One region of the Streptomyces sp. 3MP-14 genome, then DNA from elsewhere that is predicted to be linked to it. Evidence: riboswitches for the same ligand, from Rfam matches in the RefSeq annotation. Region 1 holds a riboswitch; each other region holds the start of a gene.
What was found. A riboswitch is a leader RNA that binds a small molecule or an ion and turns the genes downstream of it on or off. The one in region 1 is predicted to bind S-adenosylmethionine.
Positions count from the first base shown of each region.

Region 2: it holds a riboswitch for S-adenosylmethionine, as region 1 does, so the genes downstream of both, FH609_RS03870 (aminotransferase class V-fold PLP-dependent enzyme) here and FH609_RS20105 (peroxidase-related enzyme) in region 1, are expected to answer to the same signal.
Region 3: it holds a riboswitch for S-adenosylmethionine, as region 1 does, so the genes downstream of both, thrC (threonine synthase) here and FH609_RS20105 (peroxidase-related enzyme) in region 1, are expected to answer to the same signal.

Region 1 covers NZ_VDLZ02000012.1:63,598-73,050, reverse strand. Annotated here, with positions in the region: gene FH609_RS20130 (ABC transporter permease) at 141-992, opposite strand; gene FH609_RS20125 (ABC transporter ATP-binding protein) at 989-1,933, opposite strand; gene FH609_RS20120 (GntR family transcriptional regulator) at 1,930-2,319, opposite strand; gene FH609_RS20115 (hypothetical protein) at 2,482-2,859, shown strand; gene FH609_RS20110 (hypothetical protein) at 2,973-3,689, shown strand; SAM riboswitch class IV at 3,802-3,910, shown strand; gene FH609_RS20105 (peroxidase-related enzyme) at 4,025-5,230, shown strand; gene FH609_RS20100 (ABC transporter substrate-binding protein) at 5,366-6,472, shown strand; gene FH609_RS20095 (FecCD family ABC transporter permease) at 6,469-7,707, shown strand; gene FH609_RS20090 (ABC transporter ATP-binding protein) at 7,704-8,588, shown strand; gene FH609_RS20085 (FAD/NAD(P)-binding protein) at 8,666-9,453, shown strand, end outside.
Region 2 covers NZ_VDLZ02000002.1:349,909-359,361, reverse strand. Annotated here, with positions in the region: gene FH609_RS03905 (DJ-1/PfpI family protein) at 1-131, opposite strand, end outside; gene FH609_RS03900 (GlxA family transcriptional regulator) at 128-1,114, opposite strand; gene FH609_RS03895 (tellurite resistance TerB family protein) at 1,414-1,962, shown strand; gene FH609_RS03890 (hypothetical protein) at 2,277-3,188, shown strand; gene FH609_RS03885 (helix-turn-helix domain-containing protein) at 3,343-4,062, shown strand; gene FH609_RS03880 (dihydrofolate reductase family protein) at 4,144-4,698, shown strand; gene FH609_RS03875 (hypothetical protein) at 5,002-5,553, shown strand; SAM riboswitch class IV at 5,669-5,786, shown strand; gene FH609_RS03870 (aminotransferase class V-fold PLP-dependent enzyme) at 5,922-7,244, shown strand; gene FH609_RS03865 (polysaccharide lyase family 7 protein) at 7,316-8,152, opposite strand; gene FH609_RS03860 (protein kinase domain-containing protein) at 8,439-9,453, shown strand, end outside.
Region 3 covers NZ_VDLZ02000023.1:57,497-66,949, reverse strand. Annotated here, with positions in the region: gene groL (chaperonin GroEL) at 1-485, opposite strand, end outside; gene FH609_RS29090 (cold-shock protein) at 842-1,045, opposite strand; gene FH609_RS29085 (MoaD/ThiS family protein) at 1,485-1,766, opposite strand; gene thrC (threonine synthase) at 1,763-3,088, opposite strand; SAM riboswitch class I at 3,104-3,243, opposite strand; gene FH609_RS29075 (glucosyl-3-phosphoglycerate synthase) at 3,460-4,425, shown strand; gene FH609_RS29070 (alpha,alpha-trehalose-phosphate synthase (UDP-forming)) at 4,665-6,116, shown strand; gene otsB (trehalose-phosphatase) at 6,450-7,271, opposite strand; gene FH609_RS29060 (DUF3263 domain-containing protein) at 7,282-7,572, opposite strand; gene FH609_RS29055 (ROK family protein) at 7,712-8,674, shown strand; gene nagA (N-acetylglucosamine-6-phosphate deacetylase) at 8,671-9,453, shown strand, end outside.

The DNA.
Region 1 (9,453 bases):
GCACCAGCAAGGTATGTCTCACCGGGCGGACAGCACCTAGCGGGCGAACTGAGGGCGGGGCGGGGCGTCCCCGGGCGGCGTGGGGTGAGGCCGCCGGCCCCCGCCGGCATCCGAGATGGATGGGGCGCCGGCGGCCCCCGTCAGGGCAGGCGGCGGCGCAGGGTTCGGAAGGTGGCGGCTGTTGTGGCGGCGGCGAGGGTCAGGATGATGGCGGTTTCGACGAGTTGGATCGGCCAGTAGTGGGCGGTGGGGTGGATGCTCGCGTAGAAGTCGACCGCTCCGTGGTCCGCCAGGCAGGTGGCGAGGTCGCCGGGGGCGGCCTGGGCGCCGCAGTCGAGGCCGCTGGCGCGTTCTCCTGACTCCAGGATCATCCCGAACTCGACCTGGTCGACGTGGTTCAGCTCCGGCCCCCACGGGCCTCGGACCTCGTTCGCCGGCCAGAGGGAGGACCGGACCCGGTCGCCCAGGTGGTACGCCAACCAGATGCCGCCGAGGGCCAGGCCCGCCGCCGGGAGGGTGCGCCGGGTGAGCAGCGCCGCCAGCGCGCCGAGCGCCAGTCCGAGCAGGACGTACGCCGGGCCCACCGGTCCGGCGGCGTGGAAGTACTCGCTGTTCCAGCGGTTGACCCCGTTGTCGGGACCGGTCAACCACGACCACCGGAACAGCGCGGTCAGCGCGGCCGTTCCGCCGAGGAGCGCGGCCGCCGGGACGGCCAGCTTCGCGGCGAGCCAACGGGCCGGAGTGACGGACTGGGTCCAGGCCAGGGTGGCGGTGCCGCGTTCCAGTTCCCGGCCGATCAGCGCGGCGCCCAGGCAGGCGGCGACGGCGCACGGCAGCCAGGCGAGGAGTTGGGCGTTCCGGAGTTCGTCACCCCTGGTCAGCGCGGCTGCCCCGGCGACGACCAGCGCCGCCCAGCCCAACAGTGGCACGCGGTGCAGTCGCAGCAGCGCCCGGGCGATTCCGTGGCGCGGGAAGTGCGAGAGCGTGGTCATGCGGCGGCCTCCTGGTTCGGGGTGGGCGAGGCGCTCCCCGTGAACAGGGCGGGGGCGCCGGGGTTGCGCAGGTGGGCCAGGACCAGCTCCTCCAGGGAGGGCCGCTCGACCAGCCACGAGGCCGCGTTGACCGGCCCCCGCGAGCGCACCAGCGCGGTGTGGCCACGGCCGGTCGCGCCGGACTCCACGACGGTGTGCGGCGCGAAGTCCGGGGAGGTGCCGGTGAGTCGGGCGTGCGCGGCCAGGATGTCCTCGTTCTCGCCAGCGAGCCTGATCCGCCCGTTGCCGAGCAGCAGCAGGTAGTCGCAGACGCCCTCCAGTTCGGCGAGGACATGGGAGGACATGACGACGGTGGTGCCGTGTTCGACGGCGACGGCCAGCAGGATGCCCATCAGCCGGTGGCGCGCGAGCGGGTCGAGGTCGGCCATCGGCTCGTCGAGCAGCAGCAGTTCGGCGCGCTTCCCCAGGGCCAGCGCGAGGGCGACCCGGGTGCGCTGGCCCCCGGAGAGGGTGCGGATTCTCGCGTTCGGCGCCAGGCCGACGCTCGACGCCAGGCCGACGCTCGGCGCCGGGTCGGCGCCGTAGGCGACCCGTTCCGCCGCCTCCTGGTCCCAGCGCCCCCGGTTGAGTTCGGCGCCGAGGCGGAGCGTGGCGGCCACGGTGAGCTGCGGGTAGAGGGGGCGGGTCTGCGCCACGTAGCCGATCCGGGCCCGGGACTCGGCCGGGCCGGCGCCGAGCACCCGCAGCGTTCCGGCCTCAGGGCGGAGCATTCCGGCCGCCAGGGACAGGAGCGTGGACTTGCCGGCCCCGTTCGGGCCGACCAGTGCGCAGATGCGCCCCTCGGGCAGCCGGAACGAGCAGTCCCGCAGGACCGGTTCGCGGCGGCGGCCGTAGCGCACCACGAGCCCCCGTGCCTCAAGTGCCGCTGGTTTCCTGCTCATTGCTCTCCCTCGGTGAACTCCTGCTCCAGAGCGGAGCCGAACAGCGCGGCGACGTCCTCGCGGTCGAGGCCCGCCGCGCGGGCGCGCCTCATCCAGTCGGTCAGCTCGTCGGCGAACGGCGCGCGGGTGGCCGCCGCCGTGCGCAGCGACCTCCGCACGAACGTGCCGAGGCCGCGCCTGGCCTCCACCAGGCCCTCGCGCTCCAGTTCGCGATAGGCCTTGAGCACGGTGTTCGGGTTGATGGCGGTCGCCTCGACGACCTCGCGGGCGGTGGGCAGCTGGTCGCCGGGCTCCAACAGGCCGAGCCGCAGGGCCTGCTTCGTCTGCTGGACGATCTGGAGGTAGGTGGCCACCCCGGTCCTCCGGTCGATCCGGTACTCGATCACCCAACCACCCTTTCATTAATTGAGTAGTGAAAGGGTGGTGGAAGGGGCGGCGGCATGTCAAGTCCCAATGGGTGACCTGTTCTTGGGGTGGGAGAGGGGCGGGGGCGGGTACGGCGGGCCGGTCCACGCGCGTGTGGTTCGGCCGGCCGGGACACTGTCACCATGTCGCCCACCCGACGCGGCCGTGGCCGCCTCCCGCGCGTCGAGGGCATCTTCGCCTCCGACATACAGGTGTTCCGTTTCTTTGCGGATGGAACGGTCCTCGACGTGTTGGTCAAGCCGGCCCCCGGGCCCGACCAGGCCGCCGCGATCGAGGGCTGGCTGCGGCCGGGCACCGCCCAGCGCGGCGTGCACCGCTCCACCTACGCCGTCAGCGGCGGACGGCTGTCGTTCACGACCCGGAGCCATGTCAACGAGGCCCGCATCACCGTCCAAGGGGTGTGGCGCGGTGGGCAGTTGGTTCTCGACCTGACGGGCGGGGGACGTGTGGAGAAGGCCCGTCGCTTCCAGCGTATCGACGTCGGGCGTTCGCTCCGGTGAACTCAGCCGGCGCGCTCCCGGACGGCGCGCCCGCGCCCGGTCCGAGCGTGCGGTTCGCGCCCAACCCGTCGTGGGCTGCCGCCCGCCGGGCGGTTCGCCGTAGAGTCGGGCAGATGGCCAGTGAGGCGTTGTCGTCAGCGGAGCTTCCGCCGCCGTGGTTGGCGCGGCCGGCGGGGGTGGGGCCCGGGCGGGGGGTCGTCGCGGGGTTTGACCGGCTGTTGGCGGGGTTGGGGCGGCCGGGGCCGGGTGGGGCGGTGCCGGTGATCGAGTACCGGCTGGCCGCGCCGAAGTGGCGGTTCCTCTGCCACGCCGTGGACGTCGGTGGGCTGCTGCTGCACGGCAGCGGCGATCCGGACATCCGGGTGCTGGAGCCGCGACAGCCCGAGGACGACTCGGAGTTGGGCAGCCGCCCCGGGGTCTACGCGGCGGCGGACGGCATCTGGCCGATGTTCTTCGCCACGGTGGACCGGGAGCGCCACCGGTTTCTCATGAGCAGCATGGGCGCGCGGCCGGGCGATCTGGGGCCTCCGGCGCCCGCGTTCTACTACTTCTCGCTCACCGCCGAGGTGCTGGCGCGGCGCCCCTGGCGGGCGGGCAGCGTGTATCTGCTGCCGCCCGACGGGTTCGAGCTTCAGGCCCCGATGGTGGCGCGCGGCGTCCGGGTGCGGCCGGCGCAGGCGGTCTGTCCCCGGCCGGTGCGGCCGGTGGCGCGGATCGCGGTGGAGCCGGCGGACTTTCCGTTCCTGGGGCAGGTCCTGCCGCACGACGACGAGGAGTTGCTGGCGATGGCGGCGGCCGAGCCGTTGGGCTTCCCCTGGTTGGGGCACTGAGCGGCCCGGAACACCTTGGGGCGCCTGGGGCGTATCCACTTCGTGAACAGTTGTCTCATATTTCGGACAAAGGCTTTCCCGGAGCCGTCCGGGTGGGCTAGGTTGCTCCGCAGGTCAAGAGTGCCAGCGCCAAGTCCCGGCTTGCTGGCCGGCAACCCTCCTGCACGGTGGGGTGCCCCCGGGACGACGACCCGGCCGCGGTGACGCGGCAAGCGTGCTCCTCGTGAGAACTCGTCCCGGTCCTCGGCTCCCTGGGCCGCGTTCTCGTCACGTACCCGACACGTTTGCCCCGCCCTCTCGGCCGCCCAGCGACCGAGCACGACGAGGCGGACACCATGAGCACCACCCCCGAGACGAAGGCCGTGGCCGGCCAAGTGGCCGACGACATCGGCCGGTTGGCCGGCCTGAACGAGCGGATCGCGGCGGCCCGCGCCGGGAAACCGCTGGTGATCGAGCGCGCCCAGGCGGCCGGCGAGGCGCTGTTCGAGGGGAACGCGCCGGTGCCCGCGCCCGTGCGCCGGGGCCTGGCCGCGCTGGCCGCCCGCTGGCACGGGCTCGACGACCTCGTGCGCCACCACGCGGAGCGAGACGGCGATCCCACGTTGTGGGACGACGCCCCGCCCGCCGACCCGGCGCTGCGCGCCGCCGTCGCCCATGTCGATCTCGTCACGGTCTCCCCCGCGTTGGCCACCCGCGAGGACCTGGACCGGCTCGTCGCCGCCGGCTGGTCACCGGACGCCGTGGTGACCATCTCCCAGACGGCGGCGTTCACCGCGTTCCAGGTCCGCGCCGTTCAGGGACTGCGCCTGCTCCAGGGCCACCCCGTCGTCCCCGCGCCGGCGCCGGCGCGCCCCACGCCCGGGCGCGGCCGCCGTAAGAGCACCGCGCGGACCGCCGCCAACGGGCGGGAGCGCCCGGTCGCCTACACCCGCGAGCTGCTGTCCTGGACGGCCTGGGTGCCGCCGGTGCCGACCGACGAACTCACCGAGGAACAGGAGGCGTCGTTCCGGGGCAAGACCAACGGCGAGTACTTCCGGCTGCTGTCCCGGCTGCCCGCCGTGCTGGCCGCCCGCACCGCGCTGGACGCCGCGATCTTCGCCACCCGGGAGGGACTGCCGCGCGCCGAGCGCGAGTTGGCCGCCGCCGCGACCAGCAAGGTGACCGACTGCGTCTACTGCGCCTCGGTGCACGCCCGCAAGTCCGCCCAGCTGTCGAAGCGCCCCGAGGACGTGGACCGGCTGCTCGCGGTCGCCCTGGAGCGGGACGCCGACTGGCTCCCGCTGGACACCGCGCCGTTGGCCGAGGGCCAGGACGAACGCTGGGCGGCGATCGTCGCGTTCGCCGCCGCCCTGGCCACCACGCCGGTGACCGCCACCCCCGAGCACGTCGCGCGGCTGCGCGCGCTGGGCCTGACCGACGCCGAGCTGACCGACCTGGTGGCGGCGACGGCCTTCTTCGCCTGGGCGAACCGGCTGATGCTCAGCCTCGGCGACCCCTACTGGCCGGACGACCCGACGACGACGGCGACGCCCCGGCCCTGACCCGGGTCCGCCTGGCCTGCCCGCAGCCGCCCGCCCCGGCCGTCCCGCCAGGCCGGCACCCCAAGCGAACGCCCCCCGAGCGAACAACCCCGAAACGAACGACCCCGAAACGAACGATCCCGAAACGGAAGCACCATGAGACAACGCCACGCCCGCGCGTCCGCCCTCCTCGCCCCCGTCGTCGCCCTCGCGCTGGGCGTCGGGGCCTGCGGGACCGTCACCGAGGAGTCGCCGGAGGAGGGCAGCGGCAGCGGCGCCGGCAACGGCGGCGCGGAGGGACTCACCGTCGTGGACGACGTCGGCCGCACCGTCGAACTGGACGGGCCGGCCGAGCGCGCGGTGATCCTCAACAGCTACGGCAACGAGTTCGCCCAGGCCATCGGGGCCGGCGACCGGGTCGTCGGCTATGACCGCGTCTCGGCCTCGCGCCTCCCCTACCTGGAGATATCCGACGACGAGGTGGTCAGCGAGGACCTCCAGGAGATCAACTACGAGTCGGTCGTCGAACTCGACCCCGACGTGTTCATCCTGCCCCGCAACGGCGCCTGGCAGGAGGCCAGCGAGCAGCTGGAGTCCTTCGGCATCCCGGTGGTCGTGGCCACCGCCTGGGACTTCGACGTCTTCCACGAGACGGTGGACCTGCTGGGCCAGGTCTTCGGCGAGCCGGAGGGCGCCGAGCGCGTCGCCGGCTTCTACGACGAGATCTTCGGCGTGATCAGCGAGCGCGTCGCCGACGTCGAGCCGGTGCGCGTCTACTGGGAGACCGAGCAGCCGTACCTCACCGGGCTGCCCGGCTCCGGATTCGACCAGATCATCGTGGCCGCCGGCGGCGAGAACGTCTTCGGCGACCTGGACACCGGCGGCGACGAGCAGGCGGAGACGACGGTGGACCCGGCGTCGATCCTGGAGCGCGACCCGGAGGTCGTGGTCCACGAGTTCGGCCCCTCGGCGGAGCCCACCGGCCAGGACCGGTTCGACACCCTGGCCGGGGAGCTGTTCGGGCGGGCCGGCTGGGAGAGCCTGTCGGCGGTCGAGGACGGCCGCGTCTTCGTGACCAACGGGTGGGCCACCAGCGGTCTCTCGAAGGCCATCGGGGCGCTGTACCTGGCGAGTTGGCTGCACCCTGACGCGTTCGCCGACGTCGATCCGGACGCGTATCTGGCGCGCTGGGTCGAGGAGTTCCAGGGCGCGGACTTCCCGGGCGCCGACGCGTACATCCAGAGGGTGGCCGATTCGCGATGAGCCCCACCCCACGGGACCCGGCGGCGACCGCCGTCCGGGCCGAGTTCGAGAAGGGCGACGGCGCGGCGGGCCCCGGAACAGGTGGCCCGGCGGCCGGCGTTGGCGCGGGGGCAGGGTCAACGGGCGGCGCGGGGGCAGGGTCAACGGGCGGCGCGGCGGCCGGCGTTGCCGCCGAGAACGCCGCCGGCCGGTCGCGTCGGCGGCGGCCCGCGTGGGCCGGGCGGCCGGCCGTGCTGTGGATCGGCGCCGTGGTGTCGGTCCTGGTCTCGGCCTGGTGCGTCACGGCCGGCACGACCGACGCCGGGCTGCTCGACGTCTGGCACGCGGTGCGGCTCCGCGTCTTCGGCGGCGTCCTGACCGAGGACTTCGCCCAGACCTACTCCGTGATCATCAACCTGCGGCTGCCGCGCGTGCTGTTGGCCTTCGCGGCCGGCGCCGCGCTCTCGCTGGCGGGCGTGGTCATGCAGGGCCTGCTGCGCAACCCGCTGGTCAGCCCGTTCACCCTGGGCGTCTCGCCGGCCGCCGCGTTCGGCGCCGCGCTGGCGATCCTGCTGACCGGCGGTTCGGCCGGCTCCGGCTCCTGGCTGGTCATCGGCTGCGCGCTGGGCACCGCGCTGGGCGTCTCGGCGCTGGTGCTGGGCCTGGCGTCCGCCAAGGCGATGTCGGCGGCGACCCTGCTCCTGCTGGGCATCGCGCTCACCCAGCTGTTCGAGGCGATGACGGCGGCCCTCCAGTTCGTGGCGGACGAGAACACCCTCCAGGCGATCGTCCGTTGGACCTTCGGCTCGGTGAACGACGCGGGCTGGAGCGACGTGGGCCTGGTCGGGGCGTGCACGGTGGCGGCGCTGCCGCTGCTGCTGTGGTTCAGCCGCGATCTCAACGCCATCGCGTTCGCGGGCGACGACGCCGCCAAGAGCCTGGGCGTCCATGTCACGGCGGTGCGGGTCGGGCTGATCGTGGTGTCCGTGGTGCTGGCCGCCGTGGTGGTCTCGTTCTGCGGGGTGATCGGCTTCGTCGGCCTGGTGGGCCCGCACATCGCCCGGCTGGCGATCGGCGCCGACCACCGCTATCTGCTGCCGTTCTCGTTCCTGACCGGCGGGCTGCTGCTGGTGGTCGCGGACACGGTGGGCCGCACCGTGCTGGCGCCCTCGGTGATTCCCGTGGGCATCGTGGTCGCGTTCATCGGGGCCCCGGTCTTCATCAACCTCATCCTGACCAGGAGGGCGGCGCAGTGAGTCTCGACGTCGCGTCGGTGCGGTTCGCCTACCGGCGCAACCAGGTGCTCAAGGACGTCACCCTGTCGGTGGCCGAGGGCGGGTTCTGCGCGCTGCTCGGCCCCAACGGTTCCGGGAAGTCGACGCTCACCAAGATCATCGCCCGGGTGCTGGCCCCGGCCGGCGGCTCGGTCTCGTTCGGCGGCCGGGACCTGCTGGCCAGTGCGCGCCGCGAACACGCGCGGGTGGTCGGCTATGTCCCGCAGTCGGGGGCGACGCCGTTCGACCAGACCGTGCGGGAGGCCGTGCTGTTGGGGCGCACCCCGCACATCGGGCTGCGGCCGACCCGGCGGGACTGGGCGACGGTGGACGCGGCGATCGAACGGCTCGACCTGTCCGAGCTGCGCGACCGCCCGCTGTCCCAGCTGTCCGGCGGGCAGGCCCAACGGGTGCTGATCGCACGGGCGTTGGCGCAGCAGCCCCGGGTGCTGTTGCTGGACGAGCCGACGTCGGCGTTGGATCTGCGGTACCAGATCGAGACGCTCCAGATCGTCCGTTCGGTGACCAGGGAGGAGGGGGTGACCGCGTTGATCGCGATCCACGACCTCAACCACGCGGCGCACTTCTGCGACCAGGCGGTGCTGTTGGACGGCGGGCGGGTGGTCGCGGACGGGCCGCCGGCGGAGGCGTTCGACGCGGCCGTGCTCAGCCGAGTGTACGGGCTGGACGTGCGGGTCACGCGGGGCGAGCACGGCGTCGAGGTGCGGCCGGCGGCGCTGGAGCCGGCGTTGGCGACGGGGGCGGCGGGGGCGACGGCCGCGACGGGGGCGGCGGGGAACGGTGCGGCGGCTGCGGCCTTCGGTGGCGGGCTGCCGGCGGCGAAGCCGGCGGAGCCGGCGTGACGGCGCGCGGAACGGGCGGGGCCGCTGTGCCGGCGGCGCGGGGAACGGGCAACGCGCCCCGGAGCGCGGGCGGTCGCGTGACCTTCGACGCCGTGGTGGTGGGCGGCGGGCCGCGCGCGGTCGCGGTCGTGGAACGGCTGACCGCCCGCCACCGGGACGACGCGCCGCCGCTGCGGGTCGCGCTCGTTGACCGGATCGAGGTCGGCGCCGGCGCGACCTGGCGCACCGACCAGTCCCCGTTGCTGCTCAACAACACCTACAGCGCGCACACCACCATCTACACCGACGCGTCCACGCCGATGACCGGGCCGGTGACGCCGGGCCCCGACCTGATCACCTGGGCCAGGGAGAGCGAGCCGCCGCCCGACCGCCCCGGGTGGGTGGCCGAGGAGGCGGCCGCGCTGCGCCCCTGGTCCTATCCGAGCCGCCGCATCCAGGGCGTCTACTACCGCGAGCAGTTGGCGCGCGCGGAGCGCGCCGGGCGGGTGCGCGTCACGCGGGTGCTGGGCACGGCGGTTGACCTGACCCGGCGCGCGGACGGCACGCGCGCCGTCCGGCTGGCCGGGGGGCGTGAACTCGCCGCCCGCACCGTGGTGTTGGCGCAGGGCATGGTGCAGGCGAAGCGCTCGCCCCGGGTGCGGGCCCTGGTGGCGGCGGCGGAACGGGACGGGCTGGTCTACATCGAGCCGGGGATGCCGGCCGAGCGGGACTGGGACCGGGTGCCCGCGGGGGAGACCACGCTGGTGACCGGCCTGGGCGCGAACTTCTTCGACGTGGTGGCGCTGCTCACCGAGGGCAGGGGCGGGCGCTTCGAGTCGGCCGGCGACCCGCTCCGGCCGGCGCGCCTGCGGTATCGGCCGAGCGG
Region 2 (9,453 bases), on a different contig from region 1:
GGCGCGGGGGCGGCGCCGAGGGTGGCGGCGCCGGCGAGCACCGTGCTGGCGGCCGTGGTGGCCAGGAACGTCCTGCGGTGCGTGGGGCGCCTGTCGGGGTGGTGCGGGTGCGGGTGCGTGTCTCGCGTCATGGCAGGGAAGCGTGGCGCGGACTCGGGCCGCGCGGGGCCGGCGTGTCCGCCATCCTGCGCAGCGTGTCCCCCGTCGCACCGTAGTGGTCGAGGAGCGCCTGCCGCAGGACCGTCGCCGAGCCGAAGCCGCAGCGGCGCGCCACGGCGACGAGCGGCAGCGAGCTGGTGCGCAGCAGGTGAACGGCCGCCTCGGCGCGGGCGGCGCGCACCGCCCGGGCCGGGGTCATGCCGAGGTGGGCGGTGAACAGCCGGGTCAGATGGCGGGGGCTGACGCCGGCCCTGGCCGCCAGCGCGCGCGGGCTGAGGTCGTCGGCGAGATGGCCGGCGACATGGCGCAGCAGGTCGGCGACGGCGCGGTCCCTGGGCGGCGGTGCGGCGAGGAACGCGCTGAGCTGCGCCTGGTCGGCCGGCCTGTGCACCCAGGTGACCAACTCCCGTGCGGCGGCGCGCGCCAGGGCGGGCCCGTGGTCGTCCTCGACCAGGGCGAGGACCAGGTCCAGGGCGCTGATCACGCCGGCCGAGGTGAAGACGGAGCCGTCGCGGACGTAGAGCGGCGCGGGGTCGACGGCGACCCTCGGGTAGCGGTCGGCGAGGTCCCGCCCGTAGCGCCAGTGGGTGGTGACCCGGCGGTGGTCCAACAGGCCGGCCTCGGCGAGGACGTGGGCGCCGGTGCAGACCGAGGCGACCCGCCGGGCGCCGCGCGCCAGGCGGCGCACCTGGGCCACGAGCGGCCGGTCGCGGGCGGCGGCCTCGCTGCCGAAGCCGCCGCTGACGATCAACGTGTCGAGCCGCCCGGTCACCTCGGCCAGCGCCAGCGGCGCGCCGACCAGCACCCCGCTGGAGGTACGGGCGGCCCGGCCGGTCGGGGTGGCGACCTCGACGGCGTAGGGCGGCGCGGCGCCGTGCGCGTTGGCGATCTCCAGGGCGCCGGCCGGGCAGGCGATGTCGAGGATCTGGGCGTCGTCGTAGGCGACGATCAGCATCCGGCGGGCCCGCCCCGGCCGGCCCTCGTCCGGCCCTTCCGGCTCGGTCATGGGCTCTCCCCTCTTTTTCTCCCGGTTCTCTGCCGGTTCTCGCCCGGTGTTCTCCCGGTCTCGCCCGCGCCGCGCGGGCCTCCCCCTCGAAGAGTCGACGTCCGGGGCACCCCGGTTCCCGGCCGGTTCCCCGGCGGTCCCCGAACGGCCGACAGCCGGGAACTCGCGCCGGCCCGGAGTCGTTCTGGAGGAACGCGAGGCGTCACCGCACCGGTACGCGGCGAACAGAGAGAGGCGGGAGTGCGCCGATGGCGATGTGGGACCGCATCAAGGACCAGGCGAAGAACCTTCAGCAGTCGAAGAGCGGCTCGGGCCAGCAGCCCGGGCACGCGCCGTCCTCGGGCGGGCGCGGCGAGTCGAAGGCGAAGCTGGTGAGCGCGCTCAAGGCGCAGCTGACCTCGTTGAAGGGCGAGTTGAAGTCGGGCGGGTTCCGGGACGCGAGCGTCGCGCTGTGCGCGCTGGTCGCGGCGGCCGACGGGCATGTCGATCCGGCCGAGCGGCAGCAGGTCGAGCAGCTGATCCTCACCAACGACGTTCTTCAGAACTTCCCGGCCGACCAGCTGCGCCGGCAGTTCGCCAAGCATGTGGACGCGCTGGGCTCCCGGTTCGCCGACGGCAGGTCGGCGGCGATGGCGGACGTGGCCAAGGTGGCCAAGAAGCCGCAGGAGGCGCGGGCGGTGGTGCAGATCGGCATCGTGGTGGCGGGCGCGGACGGCTATGTGGCGCCGGCCGAGGCGGCGGTGCTGCGCGAGGCGTGCGCCGCGTTGAACCTGTCGCCCACGGAGTTCGGCATCTGAGGCGCGTTCGGAGGTAGCGGCACGTCCGGTGGCCGGGCCGAGCTGCCCCACGGGCCCCGTCATCCGCGAGCGGCGGTGACGGGGCCCGGTCGCGTTCGCGGAGCCCCGGGTGTGCTCTCCGGGGAGTTGGCCGGTTGTGGTCGACGCGACCTCTTTACAGGCGGGGGCGGCGCCCCCAGGATGGCTCACCAACACAACTACCCAGCCTCGCACAGGAGATGACGGGCGTTTCTGTCCGATGATGGTGCGATACGGGTGGCTGTGCGCTCCTGTGCCATGTCACATGCCCCGCCATCGACGAGAAGAGGTCGACGATGCCCCACCCGCCGGAGCCCAAGACGTCCGTCCCCCGCCCCCTCGGCCGCCGCCGGGCACGCCGCTGGGCGACCTGCTCGGCCGCCGTCCTGCTGGTGGCGGGCCTCGCCGTCGCCGTGCCGGCGTCCGCTTCGGCCGGCGAGTCCCCGGCCGGGAACGCCCCCGCCGCCGGCGCGGGAGCCGTGGCCCCGGCGGCCACGGTGGTCAGCCCGGTGCCGCGGGAGGTCGTCGACCGTTACCAGCTGGACACCCGCTGGTACGCCAAGTACGTGGCGGGGCCGACGGACGCCAGCGGCCGGTCGATCCCGGTGCTCGGCTCGGCGGCGATCGACGACGCGACCCTGCTGCGCGCCGCCGCCGAGTTGGAGACCCTCACCCGCACCTGGCCGTACTTCCCCGTTCAGGAGCTGGACGCGCGGAACGTGCGGGTCGTGCTGACCGCCAGGTCGGAGAAGATGAGTTCGATCCCCGAGGTCTACGCGATCTACGGGACCTCCCTCGACGAGCGCTACTGGGCCGGCATGGGCGCCACCGACGCGCTGCCGCTCTCCGTGGGCACCGAGGCCAACCTGATCGACAACCAGGGCGGGGAGAACAACTTCGTCCACGAGTTCGGCCACTCGGTGGCCGACATGGCGCTGCGCCACATCGACCCCGCCTTCGCCGGCGAGCTGGAGAGCGCCTACAACCAGGCCAGGGCGGCCGGGCGTTGGCAGAACACCTATGCCGCGACCAACACCTCCGAGTACTGGGCGGAGGGCGTGCAGAGCTACTTCGACGTCAACCGCGAGGGGCCGCGCGGCGGCGACGGCGTGCACAACGAGATCAACACCCGGCAGGAGCTGCGCGGCTACGACGGGCCGCTGTTCGCGCTGCTGGACCGCGTCTACCAGGGCGCGACCCTGCCCTGAGGCCCGCGCCGGCCGCGCCGGCCCGGGCGCCGGCGGGCGTTCCCACGCGCCCGCCGGCCCGGGCTCGGTATCCTCGCGCCCAGCGCGAGGCGTCGCGCGCGGGGCGCACGCCGGGCGCGACCGGGCCGGGCGGGCAGAGGGGAAGGGGACGCGGATGGGCCTCTCGATGGAGTGTCGGGACTCGGACTCGCCGTGGGTGGCGCAGGTGTGGCGCTCGACCAGCGCGCGGGTGGACTCGATGACCTCGGTCGCCAGCCCGCACTGGGAGCTGGTGATCTGGGAGGAGGCCGGCCGGGTCAACGCGAACCTCCAGGGCCCGGAGTCGCGGGCCAGCATCGCGCCGGTGCCGCAGGACGCGACGTTCTTCGGGATCACCTTCGCGCTGGGGACCTGGATGCCGCACCTGGCGGTCAGCCAGCTGGTCGACAGCTCGGCGCCGCTGCCGGACACCACCCGCCGCTCGTTCTATCTGCGGGGCTCGGCCTGGCACCTGCCGACCTTCGACAACGCGGAGGCGTTCGTGCGGCGGCTGGTGCGGGAGGACATCCTGGTCAGCGACCCGGTGGTGACCTCGGTGCTGGCGGGCCGCGAGCCCGAGGTGTCGGCGCGCACCGCGCAGCGGCGCTTCGTCGCGTCGACCGGGCTGACCCGGGGCGCGATCCGGCAGATCGAACGGGCGCGGGAGGCGGCGCTGCTGATCCAGGGCGGCGCGCCGGCGGGCGAGGTGGTGCACCGGCTGGGGTACTTCGACCAGCCGCATCTGGCCCGTTCGTTGAGCCGCTTCGTCGGGCGTACCGCCACTCAGCTCAGTGCGCGGACCGAGGAGGAGGCGATGTCGCTTCCGTACAAGACCGGGCCGCTCGACTCGGCCTAGCCTCCCTGTCGTGGCCATCGGGGCCACCCGGAACGCGGGCGCCGCCCGGACGACGTTCCGGACACAGAGAGGTGCGTCATCGTGCGCAAGCTTGTCTCCTGCCTGTTCGTCTCCCTCGATGGCGTGGCCGAGTCGCCCGACCAGTGGCAGTTCGCCTTCGACGAGGAGATGGGCCAGGTGCTGACCGAGTCGTTGGAGAGCAACGACGCGATCCTGATGGGCGCGGTCACCTTCACCGAGTGGGCCGGCTACTGGCCGACGGTGACCGAGGGCGAGGACGTCGACTTCGCCAACTGGATCAACGGCTCCCCCAAGTACGTGGTCTCCAGCACGCTCAGCGACGTCTCCGACTGGTCCAACAGCCAGCTGCTGAAGGGCGATCTGGCCAAGGCCGTCAACGAGTTGAAGGCCGGCGAGGGCAAGGGCATCTCGGTCGCCGGCAGCCCCCGGCTGGTCGCATCCCTGCTGGCGGCGGACCTGCTGGACGAGTTGGTGCTGCTGATCCACCCGGTGGTCGCCGGCGAGGGCCGCAGGCGGCTGTTCCCGGACGACGCGCCCCTGAAGAAGCTGACGCTGGTGAGCGCGCGGCCCACCAGCAGCGGCGTGGTCATCGCCACCTACCGGCCGGAGCGCTGAGCGCGGCGGGACGACGGACGCGGGGTCACGCGGGCACGGGGGCACGCGGGCGGGAAAGGGCGCGGGAAAGGGGGGCCGCGCATTTCCCGCCCGCGGCTCTCTCCTCATTAACACGGGCCGCTTTCCCCGGACTTTCTCGACGCCCTCCGAGACTTTCTCCGGACTTTCTCGCTGCTTTCTTCGAGACGAATCGGTAACCGTTTCCGACCATGCGCGCATTCGATTTGCGATTTCCTTGCGGGGCTCACTAACGTCGGGCAGCGACAGCCCTTCCCACATACAGTGACAACGGGGGAAACACCTGTGCGTGCACGAATTCGCCTCATTTCCGTGGTGGCCGCGCTCGCGGCCGGCGCGGTGCTCACGAGCTGCGGTGACGACGACGAGGGCGGTGGCGGCGGCCTGCCCGGGGCCGGCGGCGGACTGCCGGACTTCGAGATGAACGAGGAGCTGGAGCTGGACACCACCGGCGGCTTCGGCGACGGGGGCGCCGAGGGCGACGGCGCCCCCGACGCGGAGGGCCTTCCCGACCCGGGGGCCGGCGGGGGCGACCCCGCCTGGTTCGCCCGCTGGGAGGCCAACGGCGCCACGCTCTACACCACGGCCGACGGCGTTCTCTACGGCAACCCGGGAACGGGCGAGACCTGCCGGCAGAGCGTCGGGGTGCAGGGCGCGCTCGACTGGGAGCCGGTGTTCTTCATGTGCCAGGGCACGGCGGCGAGCGTGACGCTGCGGCTCAGCGGGGACACCATGGCCATCGAATGGGGCGACCGCACCGAGGAGTTGACCAGGGCGGAGAGCCTGGACGGCCAGACCGTGGATCTCGACTCCCTGGAGTCCACGATCCTCAACTGAGGCGGCGCCGGCCGTCTGGGCCGGCGGGAGAACCCCCGGACGTCGGCGGCGTCCGGGGGTTCCGGCCTGGCCCGACTACCGCGCGCGGCGCGGTGTGTGGCAGACTGCCGGCCAAGGTCACGAGTGACAGCGCCACAGGGCCCCGGCCCGCTGTCCGGCAACCCTCCGTCGCGGCGGGGTGCCCCGGGTGATGACCGGGCCGTGGACAGCAGGGTCCATGGCAAGTGCGGCCTCTCGGGAGTCACTCATGCGTCAGCGAATGCGCTAGGAGCCGTCGGCTCCTCCCTCTGGTTATCGGTTATCGGTCACGGCCGGCTCGTTCCGCCGTGGCGTCTCTCAACCCGTCGAGTTCCGCCGGAGACAGCGTCATGCCCACTCACACCGCGCCCCGCCCTGCCACCACTCCCTCCGTTCCGCCGCCCTCCCCCGCCTCCCCCGTTGATGATTCGCACGCCGTGCTCAGCGCGGCGGTCACCGCGCCGCTTCTCGGCGGTGGCGAGATCGGCTACGCGGCGCTGGACTACGCCGCCAGCGCCCCGGTGCTGCGCCGGGTCTGGGATGAGGTCGCCGCCTACGCGCCGTACTACGGCAGCGTGCACCGGGGCGCCGGTCATCTCTCCCGGCTGTCCACCGAGCTGTTCGAGCGCGCCCGGGCGACGGTCGCCGCGTTCCTCGACTGCCGCGCGGACGACCGGCTGGTCTTCACCCGTTCCACCACCGACTCGTTGAACCTGCTGGCGGCCGCGCTGCCCGCCGGCACGCGGGTGTTCGTCTTCGAGTCCGAGCACCACGCGGCGCTGCTGCCCTGGGCCCGGCACGGCCACCGGGTCGACTGTCTGCCGACGCCGCGCGACCCCCAACAGGCCGTGCGCGCGGTCGAGTCGGCGCTGGCGGCGGCCCCCGAGGGGCCGAGACTGCTGTGTGTCACCGGCGCGTCCAACGTGACCGGCGAGCTGTGGCCGGTGCGGGAACTGGCCGCCGTCGCGCACCGACACGGCGCCCGGATCGTGCTGGACGCGGCGCAGTTGGTGCCGCACCGGCCGGTGAGCGTCGCCGACTGGGACGTGGACTGGCTGGCGTTCTCCGGGCACAAGCTGTACGCGCCGTTCGGCGCCGGCGTGCTCGCCGGGCGGGCCGACTGGCTGGACGCCGCCGCGCCCTATCTCGCCGGCGGCGGCGCGACCCGCGTGGTCGCGGCCGACCCGGCCGAGGGCGTGCGGGTGACCTGGGCGGAGGACGAGGCGCGGCACGAGGCGGGTTCGCCGAACGTGATCGGCGCCTTCGCCATCGCCGCGGCCTGCCGGGCGCTCACCGAGGGCGCGGGCTACGGCGCGCTGGAGGCGCGGGAGCGGGAGCTGCTGTCGGCGCTGCGCGCCGGCCTGGCGGCGCTGCCGGCGGTGGCCGAACTGTCGCTGTTCGGGTCGGAGTCGGAGCGGGTGGCGGTGGTGTCGTTCACGGTGCGGGGCTGGGAGAGCGAGGCGTTGGCGCGGGCGCTGTCGGAGCGGTACGGGATCGGGGTGCGGTCCGGGATGTTCTGCGCCCAGCCGCTGGTGCGGCGCCTGTTGGGCGCGGACGGGCCGGCGGACGACTGCGGCGGGGCGCTCCAGGCGGTGCGGGTCAGCTTCGGTGCGGGCACCCCGCGCGAGCACATCGACCGGCTGCTGGCGGCGCTGGCCGAGCTGACGGCCTGACGGGCTGCCGGCCTGCCTGCGGCCCGCGCCCGCACCGATCCCCGAAGACCCGAAGACCCGAAAGAGGAACCCTAGTCGTCCTCGTGGTCGACGGTCAGCTCGTGGATGACGACCTCGCCGTAGTTGTCCTCGTCGCAGGGGCTGGAGTTGTCGCAGTTGGCCTGGGTGTAGGCGCCGGCCTTGAAGTAGTTGGTGTCGTCGTCGTGGTCGAGGGTGGTCTCCAACTCCCCGTTGTAGTAGACCTCGATCTCGCCGTCGCTCACCACATAGCTGATCTCGAAGACCGTGCCCAGCTGGTAGTCGTCGGTGATCAGGTGGTGGTGGGCGGTGTCGCCCTCGGTGATCCAGAGTTCGGTGCCCTCCAGGCGCACCACGGTCACGTCGTCGTCGCCGCCGTGGATCTGCGCGCCGACCACGTGCGGCTTGTCCTCGGGGAGGGCGGTGAACGCCTCCCGCACCGTCAAGGTGTGGGTGCCGGAGGTGGAGGACCACTCGATCTCGTCGTCGCCGCCCGGCTCCATCTCGCGCAGCTCGGCGCGCGGGTAGGAGGAGCCGCCGGTGGTCACGCCGTCGACGGGGGCGCGGAAGCGCACGGCGTCGCCCGAGTCGGTCTCGACGACCGTGAAGAACGCGTCATGTTCGTAGTCGTCCAGCTCCGGCTGGGTGACCTCTTCGGGGTCCTCGTCCTCGCCGGTGGGCAGGGTGATCTTCCAGTCGCTCAGGTCGAGCACGTCGGAGGGAAGTTGGGCGGCGCCGTCGGGCCGGTGCTTCCCGCCGTCCGGCTCCTCGGCGGCCCGCGCCGCGGTGCCCGCGACCAGCGGCACGGTCAGCGCCGCGACGGCGGCCAGGGCCAGCGGTGTGCGGCCGCGTCCCTCACGTGCGGGGCGGGTGGGGCGGGGCTGCCTCACGGGCGTTCCTCCTGGTCGGGCGGGTGCGCGCCCGGCCGGGCCGCGCGCCGCGATGGTAGGCGGGGCGCGCCGGGAGGGGTCCCGACGGCGGCAGGGAAGGCGTCATAGCGGGAGGAACCGGGCGTTTTTCCGGCGTCCGGCGGGCGTCTCCACGGTTGTGGTCGGCCGGTGAAGACGCCGGGTACGTGACCGGATGCGGTGCGCCACCGCGAGCGGCACAGTAGGTTCATGACGTGCTCCGTCGCGACGGTGCGGGGGCACGAGGGAGGAACACGAGGGGGAAGTCGTGGGTCCCGGAGACGAGTTGGCCGGTCGCTATGGCCTGGAGGAGGTCATGGGCACCGGCCGTGGCGGTGAGGTGTGGCTGGCCCACGACCGCCTGGTGGGCGAGCGGGTGGTGCTCAAGCCGGTGCCGGCCGGGAGCGACGGCGCGCCCCCGGTGCGACGGCTGGGCGAGCCGCGCGCGCTGGCGAAGTTCCGCGACCACCCGCACGTGGTGACGCTGCTGGACATCGTGACGGTGCCGGCCGGGGGCGGCGGTGAGGCCCACTGGTTCGTCATGGAGCATGTGCCGGGCGGCGGCCTGGACGGCCGGCCGCCGATGGCGCCCCGGGACGTGGCCCGGCTCGGCGCCCAACTCGCGGACGCACTCGACGCGTTACACGCCGCCGGCATCGTGCACTGCGACGTGAAACCGGCCAATGTCGGGCTGACCCGGCGGGGCGCGGCCAAGCTGCTGGACTTCGGGGCGGCGTACCGGTTCCGCGACACCCAGACGGTCACCGTCAACGGCCCGTTCAGCTTCACCCCGGACTACGCGGCGCCCGAGGTGGCGCGCGGGAACATTCCGCGCCCCGCCTCCGACGTGTTCAGCCTGGCCGCGACGCTGCACGCGCTGGTCACCGGCGCGCCGCCGCGCGGGGACGACGGGCCGGCGGCAGAGGACGACGACGCCACCGACGCCGACACCACCGACGCCGACACCACCGAGGGCGGCGAGGCGCTGCGCCGGTGGCGGGCCGAGCAGGGCGTGGTCCGGGTGGACGCGGAGGCGACGGGCCCGCTGGCGCCGGTGCTGACGGCGATGCTGCGGCGGGACCCGCGCCGGCGGCCCGACGCGGCCGAGGCGGGGCGGCTGCTGGCGGCGGTCGCCGGTCCCGGCGGCGGCGCGGTCGGCGGGGAGCCGGACGGCGACACCGAGCCCGGTCCCGAGCGCGCCACCCAACGCCCGTGGCGGCGGCGGGCGTTACTGGCCGGGGCACTCGGGGTGGCCGCGCTGGTGCTGGCGCTGCTGCTGGTGC
Region 3 (9,453 bases), on a different contig from region 1:
TCGGCGATCAGCTCGCCGATCTGGGTGTCGCCGGCGGAGATGGACGCGGTGGAGGCGATCTGCTCCTTGGTCTCGACCTCCTTGGCCTGGCTCAGCAGGGCCTCGGAGACCTTCTCGACGGCCGCCTCGATGCCGCGCTTCAGCGCCATCGGGTTGGCGCCGGCGGCCACGTTGCGCAGGCCCTCGCGGACCAGCGCCTGGGCCAGCACGGTCGCCGTGGTGGTGCCGTCACCCGCGACGTCGTCCGTCTTCTTGGCGACTTCCTTGACCAGCTCGGCGCCGATCTTCTCGTAGGAGTCCTCCAGCTCGATCTCCTTGGCGATGGAAACACCATCGTTGGTGATCGTCGGGGCGCCCCACTTCTTCTCCAGCACGACGTTGCGGCCCTTGGGGCCGAGCGTGACCTTGACGGCGTCGGCGAGCTGGTTCATCCCGCGCTCAAGGCCGCGCCGCGCCTCCTCGTCGAACGCGATGATCTTGGCCATGTGAAGGGGTCCTCCCAGAACAGGGGTGGATTGCTCCAGGACCGCGCTGGCGCCCGCGACGGACGGCCCTCCCGGCGGTGGTTCCTTGCCCCACCCACCCGAAGAACCTCACCGAACCGGTCCTTGCTGTCACTCTCACCCGTAGAGTGCTAACGCCCATGATTAGCACTCTGGAGGGGAGAGTGCAAGCGGATGGCCCCCTGGGCCATCCGCTGCACGACTGGGGGCACCTCCCGCCCGAAGGGTGGGGGAGCAAGCGCGAGCCGCTGGGGCCGGCCAGGCCCAGGGCACGCGTCGGGCCCGCACCCTCGGTGGGTGCGGGCCCGGCGGTGAAGGCGGCGGTAACGGTCGGCGGTTCAGGCGGTCACCCGGACCATGTCGGCCTGGGGCCCCTTCTGTCCCTGAGAGATCTCGAACTCGACCCGCTGCCCCTCTTCCAGGGTGCGGTACCCGTCCATCTGGATCGCGCTGTAGTGGACGAACACGTCCGCACCACCGTCTACCGCGATGAAGCCGTAGCCCTTCTCCGCGTTGAACCACTTGACGGTGCCCTGAGCCATTCCTAACTCCCCATATTGCCGGCCCTTTCGCGAGCCCACACTCCGCGGACCCGGGTCAGACCTCTCAGACTCCACCCCCGGGCGGTGTGGGGGTGTGCGCCGGAACGTTCGACCGCCGCTGAATGTATCTGGACGGACGCCCAGTGCAACAGGTCATTCGGCAGGGAATTCTCGCCACGCCAGAACGGGCAAATCCCGCGAACGCGCTGGAAGTTGAGCATTTCGCAGCGGGTGTTTCTGGCCAACCCGACAATTGGTGCAACAATTTCCGGCACATAATTTGCGCGCGGGTCCCGCATTCATATGCGACTGGCACGATTTCGGCACCGGAACGCTGCCACTCTAGCGTTCCGCCGCAGGCCACCGCCCCACGACCCCGCAGGTCATGGGGCGGTGGGGCGGTTCGGGGAGAACGGCGAAGTGGCCTCGGGAGGGCCGCTCAGCGGGCGCCGCCGGCGACGGCCGGGATGATCGAGACGCCGGCGCCATCGGGGGTCGGGGTGGCCAGTCCCTCGGTGAAGCGGACGTCGTCGTCGTTCACGTAGACGTTGACGAACCGTCGCAGCTTGCCGTCCTCGTCCAGGACCCGGGCCGCGATGCCCTGGTGGTTGCGGTCGAGGTCGGCGAGCACCTCCTGGAGCGTCCCGCCCTCGGCGGTCACCTCGGAGCGCCCGTCGGTGTAGGTGCGAAGGATGGTGGGGATGCGGACGGTGACACTCATGCCAGGCCAGCCTCTCGGAAGGAGTCGAGGTTCGGACGGATGGTCGCGGAGGGACCGGTGGTGCCGGCCACCGCGTCCAGGGTCTTGAGGCCGTCGCCGGTGTTGAGGACCACGGTGGTCGCCGCCGGGTCCAGCACGCCGGCGGCCAGCAGCTTGCGCGTGACGCCCACGGTGACCCCGCCGGCGGTCTCGGCGAAGATGCCCTCCGTCCTGGCCAGCAGCTTGATGGCGGCCACGATCTGCTCGTCGTCGACGTCCTCGACGGCGCCGCCGGTGCGGCGGGCGATGTCCAGGACGTAGGGCCCGTCGGCCGGGTTGCCGATGGCGAGGGACTTGGCGATGGTGTCCGGCTTGACCGGGCGGACCACGTCGTGGCCGTCCTTGAAGGCGCGGGAGACCGGCGAGCAGCCCTCGGCCTGAGCGCCGAAGATCTTGTACGGGCGGTCCTCGACGAGGCCGAGCTGGATCAGCTCCTTCAAACCCTTGTCGATCTTGGTCAGTTGCGAACCTGAGGCGATCGGAATCACCAGCTGGTCGGGCAGTTTCCAACCCAACTGCTCGCAGATCTCGTAGGCCAGCGTCTTGGAACCCTCGGCGTAGTACGGCCGGAGGTTCACGTTGACAAAGCCCCAGCCCTCCCCGATCGGATCGCCGATCAGCTCGCTACAGAAGCGGTTGACGTCGTCGTAGGTGCCCTCGATGGCGACCAGTTCGCCGCCGTAGACGGCCGCCATCACGACCTTGCCCTGCTCCAGGTCGTGCGGGATGAACACGCAGGACCGCAGGCCGGCACGGGCGGCGGCGGCGCCGACGGCGCCGGCCAGGTTGCCGGTGGACGAGCAGGAGAGGGTGGTGAACCCGAAGGCGCGCGCCGCCTCCACGGCGTTCGCGACCACCCGGTCCTTGAACGAGTGCGTCGGGTTGCCCGAGTCGTCCTTGATGTGCAGCTCGCCGGTGATGCCCAGCTCGGCCGCGAGGCGGTCGGCGCGCACCAGCGGGGTGCAGCCCGGGTTGAGGTTCGGGTGCTCGGCCACGTCGGCCGGCACGGGCAGCAGCGGCGCATAGCGCCAGATGTTGTTCGGCCCGGCGGCTATGCGCGCGCGCAGGGCCTCCGGGCCTTCGGTGGGAAAGTCATAGGCGATCTCCAGCGGGCCGAAACAGGACGTACACGCGAAGATCGGGCCGAGCGGGAAGCGTTCGCCACACTCGCGACAGGAGAGCGCGGTGGCGGGGCCGAGATCGACCTGCGCTCCGTTCGTTCCGTTCGCGGCGGTCGCTCCGGAAGCGGTGTCGGGGTGGTCACCCGAGGTCAGCACAGACATGGCTACGAGGCCCTCTCCTCATCTTCCCCGGGCGACTCTCGCCACGGGACGGAATTGGCACCTGCCCCACCGGAGAGCCTCGCGTCGTCACGAGATCCGGTGGAAGGGTTGCCGGGGCTTCAACGGGCCGTTCCCTCTGCCCCTCTGGATGAGCGGTATGCGGTTGTCAACGCGGTCCCGATATGCGGAGGACACCTGCGCTGTTCGAGACTGTAACGGACAGCCCGCACAATGGCTCGGGCCGTCCGATCCGCGAGACGACCCGAGGGGGTGGCCAGAAAACCCGGCGGCAACGGGTTGGGGCACCCCAGAAAGGGGCAGACGCGGCCATACAGGTGATTACGTGGCCAAATCGAACAGGAGCGACATTCGTGCTGGAAGAGGCAGAGAAGTGGCTGAGCCGCCGGTCCTGGGCCGTCACTGACCGCTCGATGCCGCAACTGCTGAACGCCAAGCGGGCAGCGGGGGCGGCCGGCAGCATCAGCGTGGTCCTCCCCGCGCTCAACGAGGAGGCCACGGTGGGTGCCATCGTGGAAGCGCTGCGGCGCGACCTGATGGAGGACGTGCCACTGATCGACGAGCTGCTCGTGGTGGACTCCGGGTCCACCGACCGCACCTCCGAGGTGGCGGCCGCGGCAGGCGCGAAGGTCGTGCACCGGGACGAGATCCTGCCGCGCGTGCCGACGATGCCGGGCAAGGGCGAGGTGCTCTGGCGGTCGCTGCTGGCGACCACCGGCGAGATCGTCTGCTTCGTGGACGCGGACCTGCGGGAGTTCGACTCGCGCTTCGTCTCGGGCACCATCGGCCCGCTGCTCACCGAGCCCGAGGTGCAGCTGGTCAAGGCCATGTACGACCGGCCGCTCGGCGACAAGCCGTCGGGCGCGCGCCAGGGCGGACGGGTCACGGAGCTGGTCGCCCGGCCGCTGCTCAACCTGCACTGGCCGCAGCTGGCCGGCGTGGTCCAGCCGCTGGGCGGCGAGTACGCGGCCCGCAGGTCGCTGCTGGAACGGCTGCCGTTCCCCGTCGGCTACGGCGTCGAGCTGGGCCTGCTGATCGACACGCTCAACCTGGCGGGCCTGGACGCGGTCGGCCAGGTGGACGTCGGCGAGCGCAAGCACCGCCACCAGGACGGGCAGGCGCTGGGCCGGATGTCCGCCGCGATCATGCGGACCGCGCAGTGCCGGCTGCCGGGCAACGTGCTGCCGACGCGGCTGGGCCTGACCCAGTTCCAGCGCACCGAGGACGGCGGCTTCACGCCGGAGACCCACCCGATCCTGGCCGACGAGCGCCCCCCGATGTCCACCATCCCGGAGTACGCCGCCCGCCAGGCGGCGTGAGGCGGCCCGAGGCGGCGTGAGGCGGCCTGAGGCGAAGCGGCCCGGGGCCCCCGGGTGTGACGTGGCCCACGTTCCGCCGGCGGCGCGTTTTCCGCCCGGCGCGGCGGGCTAGGTTCCGCAGACCCGAGGCCTCCGGCAGACCCCGGGCGACGCCGCGCCCGCCGGGGGCCGGAGCGGCGACGGAACATGACCGACCATGACCGTCCGTGACCGATGTACGCGAGACAGGAACCGAGCCGATGACCGTCGAGCCTCCCGAGCCCTCCGGCCAGGTGCTGGTCGCCTCCAACCGCGGCCCGGTGAGCTACACGCGCTCCGGCGCCGACGGCACGCTGACCGCCAGGCGCGGCGGCGGCGGGCTGGTCTCCGGGCTGAGCGCCCTGGGCGCCGACGCCGGCACCTGGGTCTGCGCGGCGCTCAGCGACGACGACCGGGCGGCCGCCGAGGCGTACGGCGGGCGGCTGCCGGCCGAGGACACCGGCGGGCAGTCGGTGCTGATGCTGGACATCCCGCGCGAGACCTTCGAGGCCGCGTACAACGGCGTGGCCAACTCGGTGCTGTGGTTCGTCCACCACCTGCTCTACCAGACGCCGCTGGAGCCCGTCTTCGACGAGGGGTTCGAGGCCGCGTGGGCGCGGTACCGCGCCTACAACCGGGCGTTCGCCGACGCGCTCGCCGAGGAGGCGGAGCAGGGCGCGGCGGTGCTGGTGCAGGACTACCATCTGGCGCTCGTTCCGGGGCTGTTGGCCAAGCGCCGGCCCGACCTGCGGATCGGGCACTTCTCGCACACGCCGTGGGCGCCGCCCGACCTGTTCCGGGTGCTGCCCGACGAGGTGGCGCGCGAGCTGCTGCTGGGCATCCTGGGCGCGGACCGCGCGGCGTTCCTCACCGGGCGCTGGGCCGGGGCGTTCACCGACTGCTGCGCCGCGCTGCTGGGCGCCGAGGTGGGCGAGGGAACGGTGACCCACCAGGGCCGCACCACCCGGATCGGCGTGCACGGTCTCGGCGCGGACGCGGAGTTCCTGCGGGAGCGCGCGTCGCGCACGGACGTGGACGAGCGGCTGGCCGAGCTGCGGGAACGGGTCGGGCCGGGGCGGGCGACGATCGTGCGGGTCGACCGCACGGAGCTGTCCAAGAACATCGTGCGCGGCCTGCTCGCCTACCGCAGGCTGCTCACCGACCGGCCCGAGTGGCACGGCCGGGTGGTCCATGTCGCGTTCGCCTACCCGTCGCGCCAGGACCTGGCGATCTACCGGGAGTACACGGCGGAGGTGTCGCGGGTCGCCGAGGCGATCAACGCCGACTTCGGCCGGGACGGCTGGACGCCGGTGGTGCTGCACGTCAAGGACGACTTCGCGCGTTCGCTGGCCGCCTACCGGATGGCGGACGTGGCGCTGGTCAACCCGATCAGGGACGGGATGAACCTGGTCGCCAAGGAGGTCCCGGTGATCTCCGAGAACGGCGCCGCGCTGGTGCTCTCCCGGGAGGCCGGCGCGGCCGAGGAGCTGGGCGCGGACGCGCTGTTGGTGAATCCCTACGACATCGCGGGCACCGCCGAGGCGCTGCACCGCGCGCTGACCCTGGACCAGCCGACGCGGGCGGCCCACGCGAAGCGGCTGGCCGAGGCCGCCACGGCCCTCCCGCCGACGGCGTGGTTCCTGGCCCAACTGGACGCACTGCGCGGCTGGTAGCCGGCCCACAGCCGACCACGCGCCATGACCACCCCCGAACCGCTGTCGTCCACGGCCCGACCCAGATACCTCGCGCAGTTCCCCGCGCCCCCAAAACCGCCCACCCACCCCAGGGGCGCGGGGAACTGCGCGAACAACCACCGACGCACCCGCAGCCGACCACGCACCATAGCCACCCCCGAACCGCTGTCGTCCCCGCGCCCCCAAAACGCCCACCCACCCCAGGGGCGCGGGGAACTGCGCGAACAACCACCCACCGGCCCGCAGCCGACCACGCACCATGACCACCCCGGACCGCCGTCGTCCCCGCCCCGGCCACAGCCTGGCGGCCGGCTAGGCCAGCTGGTCGGCCAGGGCCGTGAGGAGCGCCGCCAGGCCCTCCGGGCCCTGGACGGTCAGGTCCGTCGCCTCGGCGAGGGCCGTGACCTCCGTGCTGCCGCTGCACACCCGCAGCCCCGGGATGCCGGCCGCCGCCAGGTCGGCGACGGCGGCGAAGGCCGGCAGGTCGCCCAGGTCGTCGCCGGCGTAGAGGACGGAGCCTGCGCCGGTCTCGCGGGCCAGCGCGGTCAGCGCGACGCCCTTGTCCATCCCGCCCGGCCGCAGCTCCAACACCAGCCGCCCCGGCTCCAGATGCAGCCCGTGCCGCTCGGCCAGCCGCGCCAGCGGCTCGCGCAGCGTCTCGAACGCGCCCTGCGGGTCGGCCGCGCGGCGGGTGTGGACGGCCAGCGCGTTGCCCTTGTCCTCGATGAACGCGCCGGTGGGCGCGGTCAGTTCGGGCAGCTCGGCGCGGGCCGCCGCGACCCCCGGGTGGGGCGGCGGGGTGCGCAGCTCGCCGGTGGCGGCGTCCCAGCGCTCCGCGCCGTAGGCCCCCAGCACGATCAGGCCGCTCAGCTCGGGGTGGCCGGCGAACCCGCCGAGCCGGACGGCGACTTCGGCCGGGCGTCCGGTGATCACCGCGATCACCGCGACCCGGCCGGCCAGCCTGGCCAGCGCCGGCACCGCGTCCGGGTGGGCCCTGGCCTGCTCGGGGTCGGCCACGATGGGCGCGACGGTGCCGTCGAAGTCGAGTGCGATCAGCGCCCTGGCCGGCTGGTCCAACAGCGCCGCGAGGCCGGCGCGGCCGGCCTGTGTGGTGGGTTGGGGAAGGCTGCCCATGGCAACGACCCTACCGGTGTGCTCGCTTGGCGTCGCGACGGCGTCGCAGTCGGTTGACCGTGACCGGGTCGTGGGCGAGGGCGAGCGGGTCGTCGAGCAGGGCGTTGAGCAGCTGGTAGTAGCGGGTCGGCGAGATGCCGAGCCGCTCGCGTATCGCGCGCTCCTTGGCGCCGGGGCCCGGCCAGGACCCGCGCTCCAGGGCGAGCACCGCCCGCTCCCGCTCCCCCAGCGCGGCGGGCGGGGCCGCCCGTTCGCCCTCCCCGGCCGGTTCCCCGCTCAACCCGGCAGATTCCCCACTCATCCGGGCATCGTAACCAGCGGCACCGACAGCGCGCCGGTGCCCGGGGCCGGTTCCGGATCGGCCGCGCGGGCTCACTCGTTCGGTGATCTCGCGGTAGTGGACTAGACCTCTCGGGGTCCTCCGGGCGAGACTGGCGCGTGTGAGTCTCCAGGAGCACCAAGCGAGATATGTGATCGCCCTCGACGTCGGGGGCACCACGCTCAAGGCCGCGTTGACCGGTCCCGACAACGAGCCGTTCCTCCGCGCCCGTCGGGACACCGCCACCGAGGGGCCGGAGGCGGTGGTGGCCGGAATCCTGGACTTCCTCGCCGAGTTGGCCGCCGAGGGCCGCGCCCGGCGCGGCGGACCGCCGGCCGGGGTCGGCCTGGCCGTGCCCGGCGTGGTGGACGAGGCCGCCGGCATGGCCCGGTACAGCGCCAACCTCGGCTGGCGCGACCTGCCGCTGGCGCGGCTGGTCGCCGAGCGGCTGGACGGCACGCCGGTGGGCCTGTCCCACGACGTGCGGGCCGGCGGGCTGGCCGAGGGGCGGCTGGGCGCGGGGGCGGGCGTCGGGCGGTTCTTCTTCGTCGCGCTGGGCACCGGGATCGCCGGGGCCATCGGCGTGGGCGACCGGATGGAACCGGGGGCGCACGGGGGCGCGGGCGAGATCGGGCATGTGGTCGTGCGCCCCGGAGGTGCGCGGTGCGGCTGCGGCCAGTACGGCTGTCTGGAGACGGTGGCCTCCGCCTCGGCCGTGGGCCGGGCCTGGGCGGAGGTCTCGGGCGCCGCCGGGGCCAGCGCCGCCGACGCGGCCCGCGCGGTGCGGGCCGGCGACGCCCGCGCCAACGGGGTCTGGCGGGAGGCGGTGGACGCGCTGGCCGACGGCCTGATGGTCGTGGTCAACCTGCTGGACCCCGAGGTGGTGATCGTCGGCGGCGGTCTCGCCGAGGCCGGCGAGACCCTGCTCGACCCGCTGCGCTCGGCGCTCGCCGCCAAGGCCACCTTCCAACGACTGCCGGCGGTGGTGCCCGCCGCGCTCGGGGAGTCGGCCGGCTGCCTGGGCGCCGGCCTGCTCGCCTGGGACCGAAGCCAACTCCCCCACACCCCGGAGGTTTCCCCGTGACCACGACCCGTGACGCCGCCCAACCGACGTCCAGCACCGGCGAGTTCGCGCCTCCCGCCGGCCGGGCGGCGACGCGCACCAGACTCGTCGGGGGCCGGGTGGTGACGCCCGACGCGGTGGTGGAGAACGGCGAGGTGGTCGTCGAGGGCGGGGCGATCGTCGACGGGGCGACGGCGGACGTGGCGGAGCCGGCGGACACCGCCGTGGTGGACCTGGGCGGTCGCTGGCTGGTGCCCGGCTTCGTCGACCTCCATGTGCACGGCGGCGGCGGGGCCTCGTTCTCGGCGGGGAACGCCGAGGAGGCGCTGCGGGCGATCGCCACCCACCGGGCGCACGGCACGACCACGATGGTGGCGTCCACGGTGACCGGGGCGCTGGACGACCTGGCCGGGCAGGCCGGGGTGCTCAGCGAGCTGGTGGAGCAGGGCGACCTGGCGGGGGTGCACTTCGAGGGCCCGTTCATCGCGGAGAACCGCTGCGGCGCGCACGACCCGACGCTGCTGCGCGACCCGGACCCGGCGGACGTCCGCAAGCTGGTCGACGCGGCCAGGGGCACCGCGCGGATGATGACGCTGGCGCCCGAACTGCCGGGCGGCCTGGCCTCGGTGCGGCTGCTGGCGGACCTCGGGGTGCTGGCCGCCGTGGGGCACACCGACGCCAGCTATGAGGTGACCCGGCGCGCGATCGCGGCGGGCGCACGGGTAGCCACCCACCTGTTCAACGCGATGCCGCCGCTGGCCCACCGGGTGCCGGGGCCGATCGCGGCGCTGCTGGAGGAC